3 regions of the Lelliottia sp. EB106-05-01-XG201 genome follow, and region 3 is predicted to be linked to each of the others. Evidence: predicted binding sites of a transcription regulator. Region 3 holds the regulator's gene; each other region holds the start of a gene.
The links. The regulator sigma-54, encoded in region 3, starts transcription at its own class of promoters, with help from an activator protein. The targets are predictions, from matches to a motif close to GTTGGCACANNTTTCGCTNT.
Positions count from the first base shown of each region.

Region 1: a site for sigma-54 is predicted at 1,437-1,456, ahead of AC3WS9_RS15610 (amino acid ABC transporter substrate-binding protein). Genes of this name have one in related genera too.
Region 2: a site for sigma-54 is predicted at 2,572-2,591, ahead of glnA (glutamate--ammonia ligase). Genes of this name have one in related genera too.

Region 1 is NZ_JBYTDV010000001.1:3,314,648-3,318,867, forward strand. Features, by position in the region: gene lnt (apolipoprotein N-acyltransferase) at 1-1,277, shown strand, start outside; gene AC3WS9_RS15610 (amino acid ABC transporter substrate-binding protein) at 1,730-2,635, shown strand; gene AC3WS9_RS15615 (amino acid ABC transporter permease) at 2,793-3,533, shown strand; gene gltK (glutamate/aspartate ABC transporter permease GltK) at 3,533-4,210, shown strand; gene AC3WS9_RS15625 (amino acid ABC transporter ATP-binding protein) at 4,207-4,220, shown strand, end outside.
Region 2 is NZ_JBYTDV010000001.1:4,754,941-4,759,160, forward strand. Features, by position in the region: gene AC3WS9_RS22205 (MFS transporter) at 1-413, shown strand, start outside; gene typA (ribosome-dependent GTPase TypA) at 476-2,299, opposite strand; gene glnA (glutamate--ammonia ligase) at 2,689-4,098, shown strand.
Region 3 is NZ_JBYTDV010000001.1:4,177,866-4,182,085, forward strand. Features, by position in the region: gene lptA (lipopolysaccharide ABC transporter substrate-binding protein LptA) at 1-476, shown strand, start outside; gene lptB (LPS export ABC transporter ATP-binding protein) at 483-1,208, shown strand; gene rpoN (RNA polymerase factor sigma-54) at 1,256-2,689, shown strand; gene hpf (ribosome hibernation promoting factor) at 2,712-2,999, shown strand; gene ptsN (PTS IIA-like nitrogen regulatory protein PtsN) at 3,082-3,573, shown strand; gene rapZ (RNase adapter RapZ) at 3,619-4,220, shown strand, end outside.

The DNA.
Region 1 (4,220 bases), 860 kb from region 3:
CGGTGAACGTCTTCCTGGTCGTGCTGCTGGCGGCGTATCTCTCGCTGTATACGGGTCTGTTCGCGGGCATTCTCTCGCGCCTGTGGCCGAAAACAAACTGGCTACGCGTCGCCATTGCCGCTCCCGTGGTCTGGCAGATTACCGAATTCCTGCGCGGCTGGGTGCTGACCGGTTTCCCGTGGCTCCAGTTCGGCTATAGCCAGATTGATGGCCCGCTGAAAGGGCTGGCCCCGGTGATGGGCGTGGAAGCAATCAACTTCCTGCTGATGGTGGTGAGCGGCCTGCTGGTGCTGGCTTTGGTAAGCCGCAACTGGAAACCGCTGGTCGCCGCCGTTGTCCTCTTCGCCCTTCCTTTCCCTCTGCGCTTTATCCAGTGGTTTACGCTGGAGCCGGAACGCGCCACCCAGGTATCGATGGTGCAAGGGGATATCCCGCAGTCGCTGAAATGGGATGAGAACCAGCTGATTAATACGCTGAAAATCTATCTTGATGCGACGCAAAAAGAGATGGGCAAATCCAGCCTGATCATCTGGCCGGAGTCTGCGATTCCGGATCTGGAGATTAACCAGCAGCGTTTCCTGAGCATGATGGACGATCTCCTGCGCGCCAAAAACAGCACGCTGATCACCGGGATTGTCGATGCGCGTCTGAACAAGCAGAACCGTTACGACACCTACAACACCATTATCACGCTCGGAAAAGACAACCCGTACAGCTACGAATCGGCGAATCGCTACAACAAAAATCACCTGGTGCCATTTGGTGAGTTTGTGCCGCTGGAATCGATTCTGCGCCCGCTGGCACCGTTCTTCGACTTGCCGATGTCGTCCTTTAGCCGGGGTTCATACGTTCAGCCGCAGCTTCATGCGCACGGTTTCGCGCTGACGCCGGCGATCTGCTACGAAATCATCCTCGGCGAGCAGGTGCGCGATAACTTCCGTCCGGATACGGATTATCTGCTGACCATCTCCAACGATGCCTGGTTCGGTAAGTCGATTGGCCCGTGGCAGCACTTCCAGATGGCGCGCATGCGCTCGCTTGAGCTGGCGCGTCCGCTGCTGCGCAGCACCAACAACGGGATTACGGCGGTGATTGGTCCGAAAGGCGAAATTCAGGCGATGCTCCCGCAGTTCACTCGCGCGGTGTTGACCACCAAAGTCACACCAACCACCGGTCTGACGCCGTATGCCCGCACCGGCAACTGGCCGCTGTGGATCCTGACCGCGCTGTTTGGTTTTGGCGCGGTGTTGATGAGCCTTCGTCAGCGTCGTAAATAGTCCTCTCTGGCGGGTGGCGCTGCGCTTACCCGCCCTACAAAACCCATCGCCGCCACCCGGCAATTGTTTTCCGTGCGAATATCTGGCGGGTGGCGCTGCGCTTACCCGCCCTACAAAACCCATCCCCGTCCCCCGGCAAATCCCCTCTCAAATTCCATTTCTGGCACGCCTATTGCTTTGTTAAATCACAGATTCAGTCGTTTGGCTTAACGTGCAACCTGGTCGCACCACCGCAGTTCATCGGTAGCACCGAAACGGTGCAGGCAGATATTTTTGCCTCTGAATGGTGCGGCGCGCTTCGCAAAAATAAACAATAACGCAGCAAAATCTTTACATTAAGCCAGACTAAATGTTAACAAGCTTGCATAACACTGCACTCGCATCGCGCGAGATATAACAACATCACAATGGGTATCAATGCGTCATTGGCGCAGATAATAAAGGAGTTGGGTATGCAATTACGTAAACTGGCCACAGCAATGCTGGTAATGGGGATGTCCACAGGCGTCGTTCACGCTGAAGACGCTCCGGCTGCCGGGAGCACTCTCGACAAGATTGCCAAAAATGGCGTGATCGTGGTCGGCCACCGTGAATCTTCCGTCCCGTTCTCATACTACGACAACACGCAAAAAGTCGTAGGCTACTCTCAGGATTACTCCAACGCGATCGTAGAAGCGGTCAAGAAGAAGCTTAACAAACCTGACCTGCAGGTGAAGCTGATTCCAATTACGTCGCAAAACCGTATTCCCCTGCTGCAAAACGGCACCTTCGATTTTGAGTGTGGTTCCACCACCAACAACCTCGAGCGTCAGAAACAAGCGGCCTTCTCCGACACCATCTTCGTGGTGGGTACGCGTCTGCTGACCAAAAAAGGCGGCGAGATTAAAGACTTCGCAGACCTGAAAGGCAAAGCGGTCGTTGTCACTTCCGGTACCACTTCTGAAGTGCTGCTGCATAAGCTGAACGACGAGAAGAAACTGGATATGCGCATCATCAGCGCCAAAGACCACGGTGACTCCTTCCGTACCCTGGAAAGCGGCCGTGCGGTGGCATTCATGATGGATGACGCGCTGCTGGCGGGTGAACGTGCGAAGGCGAAGAAACCGGACAACTGGGAAATCGTCGGCACGGCGCAGTCGAAAGAAGCGTACGGCTGTATGCTGCGTAAAGACGACGCGGACTTCAAAAAGCTGATCGATGACACCATCGCCAAAGTCCAAACCTCCGGCGAAGCGGAAAAATGGTTCGATAAGTGGTTCAAGAACCCGATTCCACCAAAAAATCTCAACATGAACTTTGAACTGTCTGACGACATGAAAGCCCTGTTCAAAGAACCAAACGACAAAGCACTGAACTAATTAGAACCATTAAGGGGCGGGACCTCCTGCCCTCTCGATTGTCGGGAAGCGCGGACAGACTATACGTTGAGTGGTCGTTCCCCACTCAGCGCGAACATTGAGCTTCTCACCAATCTTCGAGGGTAGCGCTGCTACCCTTTTTTTTCTGGAGTTTATTATGTCAATAGACTGGAACTGGGGCATTTTTCTGCAACAAGCCCCGTTCGGCAACACCACCTATTTAGGCTGGCTGTGGAGCGGCTTTCAGGTCACCGTTGCGTTATCGATAACGGCCTGGATTATCGCCTTCCTGGTCGGTTCGCTGTTCGGTATTTTACGTACCGTCCCGAATCGTTTTCTCTCTTCTCTCGGCACGCTGTACGTGGAACTGTTCCGCAATGTTCCGCTCATCGTGCAGTTCTTTACCTGGTATCTGGTGGTTCCTGAACTGCTGCCGGAAAATCTCGGCATGTGGTTTAAATCGGAACTCGACCCGAATATTCAGTTCTTTGTCTCGTCGATGCTCTGTCTTGGGCTGTTTACCGCTGCGCGCGTGTGCGAGCAGGTGCGAGCCGCCATTCAGTCGCTGCCGCGCGGGCAAAAAAACGCCGCGCTGGCGATGGGCCTGACGCTGCCGCAAAGCTATCGCTACGTGCTGCTGCCTAACGCCTATCGCGTGATCGTCCCGCCGATGACCTCCGAGATGATGAACCTGGTGAAAAACTCGGCCATCGCCTCCACCATCGGTCTGGTCGATATGGCCGCGCAGGCGGGCAAGCTGCTGGATTACTCCGCCCACGCGTGGGAATCCTTCACCGCCATTACCGTGGCCTACGTGCTGATTAACGCTTTCATCATGCTGGTGATGAACCTGGTTGAACGTAAAACTCGCCTGCCGGGCAATCTGGGGGGCAAATAATGTACGATTTTGACTGGAGTTCCATTGTTCCTGCCATGCCCTATCTCCTCGACGGGCTGGTCATCACCTTAAAAATCACCGCCATTGCTATCGTCATTGGTATTGTCTGGGGGACGATCCTCGCGGTCATGCGCCTGTCGAGCTTTAAACCGCTCGCCTGGTTCGCCACGGCCTACGTCAACGTCTTCCGCTCGATTCCGCTGGTGATGGTGCTGCTGTGGTTTTACCTGATCGTTCCTGGCCTGCTGCAAAACGTGCTGGGGCTGTCGCCGAAAACCGATATCCGCCTGATCTCGGCCATGGTCGCCTTCTCGATGTTTGAGGCCGCGTACTATTCAGAAATTATCCGCGCGGGTATTCAGAGCATCTCCCGCGGACAATCGAGCGCGGCGCTGGCCCTGGGGATGACCCACTGGCAGTCCATGAAGCTCATTATTTTACCCCAGGCGTTTCGCGCCATGGTCCCGCTGCTGCTGACCCAGGGCATCGTGCTCTTCCAGGATACCTCGCTGGTTTACGTGCTGAGCCTCGCGGACTTCTTCCGCACCGCCTCCACCATCGGCGAGCGTGACGGGACGCAGGTCGAGATGATCCTGTTCGCAGGTGCGGTTTATTTTGCAATTAGTTTAAGCGCGTCGCTGTTGGTGACCTGGCTGAAGAAAAGGACGGTCTCATGATTTCCCTGAA
Region 2 (4,220 bases), 580 kb from region 3:
TCGGCACGGCTTTCGTGAACAGCCTGAACTGGGCGCTGGTGCCGGATACCGTTGAGTATGGGGAGTGGAAGACGGGGATCCGCGCCGAAGGCTCGGTCTATACCGGCTATACCTTTTCGCGCAAGATTTCGGCGGCGCTCGCCGGATTCTTACCTGGGATTATGCTCACGCAAATCGGTTATATCCCGCACGCGGTACAAAGTGCAGGCACCCTGCTTGGCCTGCGTCAGCTGATTTTTCTTTGGCCGTGCGGGCTGGCGATTATCGCCGCCATCACCATGGGACTGTTTTATAAGCTCAACGAGCAACGCTTCGCGTTTATTATTGAAGAGATAGGAAAACGGAAACAACCGCCGGAACCGCAACCCGATGCCCCGGCAAACAATAAACCGTCTACTGTGACCTTATACTGACATAAAAAAAGCCGCTGAATATCAGCGGCTTTTCGCATTACGCACCTCAGAGAGGCATCGTATTAGTCTTTGCTGCCACGGCCCGCACGTTTACGGTCGTTCTCAGTCAGGTGACGTTTACGGATACGTACGGAGGTAGGGGTAACTTCTACCAGTTCGTCGTCATCGATAAATTCCAGAGCCTGCTCAAGAGACATTTTCTGTGCTGGAACCAGCGTGGTGGCTTCGTCAGTACCGGAAGCACGCATGTTGGTCAGTTTCTTACCGGTCAGGCAGTTTACAGTCAGGTCGTTAGAACGACTGTGAATACCGATGATCTGGCCTTCGTAAACTTCTGCACCGTGACCCAGGAACAGCTTACCGCGGTCCTGCAGGCTGAACAGTGCGAACGCAACTGCTTTACCCTGGCCGTTAGAGATCAGCACGCCGTTCTGGCGCTGACCGATTTCACCCGGTTTAACGTCATCGTAGTGGCTGAAAGTGGAGTACAGCAGACCAGTACCGGAGGTCATGGTCATGAACTCGGTACGGAAGCCGATCAGGCCACGTGCCGGGATCAGGTAATCCAGACGAATACGGCCTTTGCCGTCAGGGATCATGTCTTTGACATCGCCCTTACGCTCGCCCATTGCCTGCATCACAGAACCCTGGTGCTGTTCTTCGATATCCAGCGTCACGTTCTCGAACGGCTCTTGCATACGGCCATCGATCATACGGTTGATAACTTTCGGACGGGACACAGCCAGTTCGAAGCCTTCACGACGCATGTTTTCGATAAGAACAGACAGGTGCAGCTCGCCACGACCGGATACACGGAACGCGTCCGCATCTTCGGTTTCTTCAACACGCAGTGCCACGTTGTGCACCAGCTCTTTGTTCAGGCGGTCAAGGATCTGACGAGAGGTAACGTATTTACCTTCTTTGCCACAGAACGGAGAGGTGTTGACGTTGAAGAACATGGTAACGGTTGGTTCATCAACAGACAGGGCTGGCAGCGCTTCGACGTTTTGCGGATCGCAAAGGGTGTCGGAGATGTTCAGCTCGCCCAGACCGGTGATCGCGATGATGTCGCCCGCTTCGGCTTCGGTGGATTCAATACGCTCCAGACCGAGGTGAGTCAGTACTTTACCGACTTTACCGTTACGAGTTTTACCTTCGCTGTCGATGACAGTGACTTGCTGGTTAGGCTTCACTTTACCGCGCTTGATACGACCGATGCCGATAACGCCAACGTAGTTGTTGTAGTCCAGCTGGGAGATCTGCATCTGGAACGGACCATCGAGGTCAACGCTTGGTGCTTTAACGTGGTCAACAATCGCCTGGTACAGCGGAGTCATGTCTTCCGCCATCTCATTGTGATCGTTACCCGCGATACCCATCAGTGCTGATGCATAGATGATTGGGAAGTCGAGCTGCTCGTCGCTTGCGTCCAGGTTCACGAACAGGTCGAAGACCTGATCCACAACCCAGTCAGGACGCGCGCCAGGACGGTCAACTTTGTTGATAACCACGATTGGCTTCAAACCATGGGCAAATGCCTTTTTGGTTACGAAGCGCGTCTGCGGCATTGGGCCATCCATTGCGTCAACGACCAGCAGAACGGAGTCTACCATGGACATTACACGTTCAACTTCACCACCGAAGTCGGCGTGCCCAGGGGTATCAACGATGTTGATACGGTAGTCATTCCATTTGATAGCGGTGTTTTTAGCGAGGATGGTAATCCCACGCTCTTTCTCCAAATCGTTGGAGTCCATCACGCGTTCGGTGGCTTCAGCACGTTCATTACTGAAGGTACCGGATTGCTGCAGCAGCTTGTCAACCAGGGTAGTTTTACCATGGTCAACGTGCGCGATGATGGCGATATTACGCAGATTTTCGATCACAACTTTGCCTCAGGCATTTAGAAATAGCGCGTTATTGTACACGGATTAATCGCAGGACTAAACAGGATCACAAACATCCTCCGCAAACAAGTATCGCAGAGTTGCTTTGTGACCGCTTTCACGCAGCGTAAAAAGCGCACTTTAACGAAAATTGCACCAATATGGTGCTCAATGTTCACACTGAAGCACTATACTGGTGCAAGATGACTATCGTGGTGCAGTTCATTTGCACTATGACGTGCATGATAACGCCTTTTTGGGGTGATTTAAAAGTTGGCACAGATTTCGCTTTATAAAAATACGGCAAAAAGATGGCAACCCTGCCTGCCATAAACAGAATTGAAGACCTCGTTACCACGACGACAATGACCAATCCGGGAGAGTTAAGTATGTCCGCTGAACACGTTTTGACGATGCTGAACGAACACGAAGTGAAGTTTGTTGATCTGCGCTTCACTGATACCAAAGGTAAAGAACAGCACGTCACAATTCCTGCTCACCAGGTAAATGCCGAATTCTTCGAAGAAGGCAAAATGTTTGACGGCTCCTCAATCGGCGGCTGGAAAGGTATCAACGAATCCGACATGGTTCTGATGCCAGACGCAACCACTGCGCTCATTGACCCGTTCTACGAAGAGTCTACCCTGATTATCCGTTGCGACATCCTCGAGCCAGGCACGCTGCAGGGCTACGACCGCGACCCACGCTCCATCGCTAAACGCGCTGAAGAGTACCTGCGTTCTACCGGCATCGCGGACACCGTGCTGTTCGGGCCAGAGCCAGAGTTCTTCCTGTTCGACGACATCCGCTTTGGTGCGTCTATCTCCGGTTCTCACGTGGCTATCGACGATATCGAAGGCGCATGGAACTCCTCCACCAAATACGAAGGTGGTAACAAAGGTCACCGTCCAGGCGTGAAAGGCGGTTACTTCCCGGTTCCTCCGGTCGATTCTTCTCAGGACATCCGTTCTACCATGTGTCTGATCATGGAAGAGATGGGTCTGGTTGTTGAAGCGCATCACCACGAAGTGGCGACGGCGGGTCAGAACGAAATCGCCACCCGCTTTAACACCATGACCAAAAAAGCGGATGAGATTCAGATCTACAAATATGTGGTTCACAACGTGGCGCACCGCTTCGGCAAAACCGCGACCTTCATGCCAAAACCAATGTTTGGCGATAACGGTTCCGGTATGCACTGCCACATGTCCCTGTCCAAGAACGGGACTAACCTGTTCTCTGGCGACAAATATGCAGGTCTGTCCGAGCAGGCGCTGTTCTACATCGGCGGTGTGATCAAGCACGCTAAAGCGATTAACGCCCTGGCGAACCCAACCACCAACTCCTACAAGCGTCTGGTCCCAGGCTACGAAGCACCGGTCATGCTGGCGTACTCTGCCCGTAACCGTTCTGCTTCTATCCGTATCCCAGTGGTTGCGTCTCCAAAAGCGCGTCGTATCGAAGTGCGCTTCCCGGACCCAGCGGCTAACCCATACCTGTGCTTCGCAGCGCTGCTGATGGCGGGTCTTGACGGTATTAAGAACAAGATCCACCCTGGCGAAGCGATGGACAAAAACCTGTACGACCTGCCGCCAGAAGAAGCGAAAGAGATCCCACAGGTTGCCGGTTCTCTGGAAGAAGCACTCAACGCGCTCGACGCTGATCGTGAGTTCCTGACGGCTGGCGGTGTGTTCACCGACGACGCTATCGATGCTTACATCGCCCTGCGTATCGAAGAGAACGACCGTGTGCGCATGACGCCACACCCGGTTGAGTTCGAACTGTATTACAGCGTTTAAGTTTTAACGATGACCCGCGACCTTTTCCGCGGGAAATCGAAAGCCGTTTTTTGTTGCCGTGGAAACTTTTTAGCCCATCTCCGGATGGGCTTTTTTCTCCACCAACAAACTGATCTCACGCG
Region 3 (4,220 bases):
CTGTAACGGGCGACACCGAGCAGCCGATTCATATCGAATCTGACACTCAGTCGCTTGATATGCAGGGTAACGTCGTGACCTTCACCGGCAACGTGGTCATGACCCAGGGCACGATCAAAATCAACGCCGATAAAGTGGTTGTCACCCGTCCGGGCGGCGAACAGGGCAAGGAGATTATTGATGGCTACGGCAATCCGGCCACCTTCTATCAGATGCAGGATAACGGCAAGCCGGTAAAAGGCCGCGCGTCTCATATGCACTATGAGCTGGCGAAAGATCTCGTCATCCTGACCGGCAATGCCTATCTGGAACAGCTGGATAGCAACATCACCGGCGATAAGATCACTTACCTCGTGAAAGAGCAGAAAATGCAGGCTTTCAGCGAAAAAGGTAAGCGCGTCACCACCGTTCTGGTTCCTTCTCAGCTGCAGGACAAGAACAAAGCTCAGGCCCCGGCACAGAAAAAGAGTAACTAATTCGTTATGGCAACATTAACTGCAAAGAACCTCGCCAAAGCCTATAAAGGCCGCCGCGTCGTGGAAGATGTCAGTCTGACCGTGAACTCCGGTGAAATCGTGGGCCTGCTCGGCCCAAACGGTGCGGGCAAAACCACCACCTTTTACATGGTCGTCGGCATTGTCCCGCGCGATGCGGGCAACATCATCATTGATGATGAAGACATCAGCCTGCTGCCGCTGCATGCCCGCGCGCGCCGTGGGATTGGCTATCTGCCGCAGGAAGCGTCAATTTTCCGCCGCCTGAGCGTCTTCGACAACCTGATGGCAGTTCTGCAAATCCGTGATGATTTGACCTCCGAACAGCGTCAGGATCGCGCCAACGAGCTGATGGAAGAGTTCCACATCGAGCATCTGCGCGACAGTCTGGGTCAGGCCCTCTCCGGTGGTGAACGCCGCCGCGTGGAAATCGCCCGTGCCCTTGCAGCGAATCCGAAATTTATCCTGCTGGATGAACCTTTTGCGGGCGTTGACCCGATCTCCGTCATCGACATCAAGCGAATTATCGAACATCTGCGCGACAGCGGCCTCGGTGTGCTCATTACTGACCACAACGTACGTGAAACGCTGGCGGTTTGTGAACGCGCTTATATCGTCAGCCAGGGCCATTTAATCGCCCACGGCACGCCACTTGAGATCCTCGAAGACGAGCATGTGAAGCGCGTGTACCTTGGGGAAGACTTCAGACTCTGATAGGGTAGAGGTTAAGTCACGCCAAAGCGGGGAAAAACGCTCTGAACATGAAGCAAGGTTTGCAATTAAGGCTCAGCCAGCAACTGGCGATGACGCCACAGCTACAACAGGCGATCCGTCTGTTGCAGCTGTCCACGTTAGAACTTCAGCAGGAACTCCAGCAAGCGCTGGATAGCAATCCACTGCTGGAGCAAACCGATCTTCATGACGAGGTAGATACCCAGGAAAAGCAGGACACCGAATCCCTTGATACGGCAGACGCACTCGAACAAAAAGAGATGCCCGACGAGCTCCCGCTCGATGCCAGCTGGGATGAGATTTACACCGCCGGAACACCTTCTGGTACGCGTGCAGACTATCAGGACGACGAGTTACCCGTCTATCAGGGTGAAACCACCCAGTCGCTGCAGGATTACCTGATGTGGCAGGTGGAGCTCACGCCGTTCACCGAAACCGATCGCGCGATTGCCACCTCCATTGTCGATGCCGTGGATGACACCGGCTATTTGACCGTCTCGCTGGAAGATATTCTGGAGAGCGTCGGCAACGGCGATATCGATCTCGATGAGATCGAAGCGGTGCTCAAGCGCATCCAGCGCTTTGATCCGGTCGGTGTCGCAGCGAAAGATCTCCGCGATTGTCTGTTGATCCAGCTCTCTCAGTTCGCCAAAGAGACGCCATGGATCGACGAAGCGCGGCTGATCATCAGCGAGCATTTAGATCTGCTGGCGAATCACGACTTCCGCTCCCTGATGCGCGTCACGCGTCTGAAAGAAGATGTGCTGAAAGAGGCGGTGAATCTGATTCAGTCCCTCGATCCGCGCCCCGGACAGTCGATCCAGACCGGCGAACCTGAGTACGTGATCCCTGACGTTCTGGTGCGCAAACACAATGGCCGCTGGACCGTTGAACTCAATTCCGACAGCATTCCTCGCCTGCAGATCAACCAGCAATACGCCTCCATGTGCACCAGCGTGCGCAACGATTCCGACAATCAATACATCCGCAGCAATCTGCAGGAAGCGCGATGGCTGATTAAAAGCCTCGAGAGCCGAAATGATACTTTGCTCCGGGTGAGTCGTTGTATCGTCGAGCAGCAGCAGGCGTTTTTCGATCAGGGCGAAGAGTTTATGAAACCGATGGTGCTGGCGGATATCGCCCAGGCCGTCGAGATGCACGAATCGACCATTTCGCGCGTAACCACGCAGAAGTATTTGCACAGCCCGCGCGGTATTTTTGAGCTTAAGTATTTCTTCTCCAGCCATGTGAATACCGAGGGCGGCGGCGAAGCCTCGTCGACGGCCATTCGTGCTCTGGTGAAGAAGTTGATCGCCGCGGAAAACCCCGCGAAGCCACTGAGTGACAGTAAGTTAACCACCATGCTGTCCGATCAGGGTATTATGGTGGCACGTCGTACTGTTGCGAAGTATCGAGAGTCTTTATCCATTCCGCCGTCTAACCAGCGTAAACAACTGGTTTGACACAACCGATAAGGAAGACACTATGCAGCTCAACATCACAGGACACAACGTCGAGATCACTGAAGCCCTGCGCGATTTTGTGAATACCAAATTCGCCAAGCTGGAGCAGTATTTCGAGAGGATCAACCAGGTCTACATTGTGTTAAAAGTGGAGAAAGTGACTCATATCTCGGACGCAACCCTGCATATCAACGGGGGCGAAATCCATGCCAGTGCGGAAGGGCAAGACATGTATGCGGCTATCGACGGCTTGATTGACAAGCTGGCACGACAGCTTAATAAACATAAAGATAAACTGAAACAACACTAATTGTCCGGGCAGTTAACGGGTGCAGGGCGGCCTGTTGTGAAACACAACAGGCCATTTGTACAGTTAGCGCTTAGGTGAAATTATGATGAACAACGATTCCTCGCTTCAATTGAGTCATGTCCTTAACCAGGAATGTACCCGCAGTGGCGTTCACTGCCAGAGCAAAAAACGCGCTCTGGAGATCATCAGTGAACTGGCCGCTAAACAGTTAAGCCTGCCACCTCAGGTGGTGTTCGAGGCCATTCTGACCCGTGAAAAAATGGGCAGTACCGGCATCGGCAATGGCATTGCCATTCCACATGGCAAACTGGAAGAAGACACACTACGCGCCGTCGGCGTTTTTGTGCAGCTTGAAACGCCGATCGCTTTTGATGCGATTGATAACCAGCCGGTGGATTTGCTTTTCGCTCTCCTGGTGCCTGCTGACCAGACGAAAACCCATCTGCATACGCTTTCGCTGGTGGCAAAACGTCTGGCGGATAAAACCATTTGCCGCCGTCTGCGCGCAGCCCAAAGTGATGAAGAGCTGTACCAAATTATCACCGAAGCGGAAGGCAATCAGGATGATGCGTAACCAGGAGATGGCCTTCACATCTGCAGTCGTGAGGAGAAACGGAACATGGTGCTGATGATCGTCAGCGGTCGTTCAGGCTCGGGGAAATCCGTGGCCTTGCGCGCCCTTGAAGATATGGGATTTTACTGCGTCGACAACCTTCCGGTGGTGCTGCTGCCTGACCTGGCGCGGACGCTGGCGGACCGGCAAATCTCTGCCGCCGTCAGTATCGACGTGCGTAACATGCCGGAATCCCCGGAAATCTTCGAGCAGGCAATGAACAGCCTGCCGGAGAACTTCACACCTCAGCTGCTGTTCCTGGACGCTGACCGTAACACGCTGATCCGTCGCTACAGCGACACCCGTCGTCTGCACCCGCTGTCCAGCAAGAATCTGTCGCTTGAGAGCGCCATCGACGAAGAGAGCGATCTTCTGGAGCCTCTGCGTTCCCGCGCGGATCTGATCGTCGATACCTCCGAGATGTCCGTTCACGAGCTGGCAGAGATGCTGCGTACCCGTCTGCTGGGCAAACGCGAGCGTGAGCTGACGATGGTGTTCGAGTCCTTTGGTTTCAAACACGGCATTCCCATCGATGCGGATTATGTCTTCGATGTACGCTTCCTGCCGAACCCGCACTGGGATCCGAAACTGCGTCCAATGACCGGTCT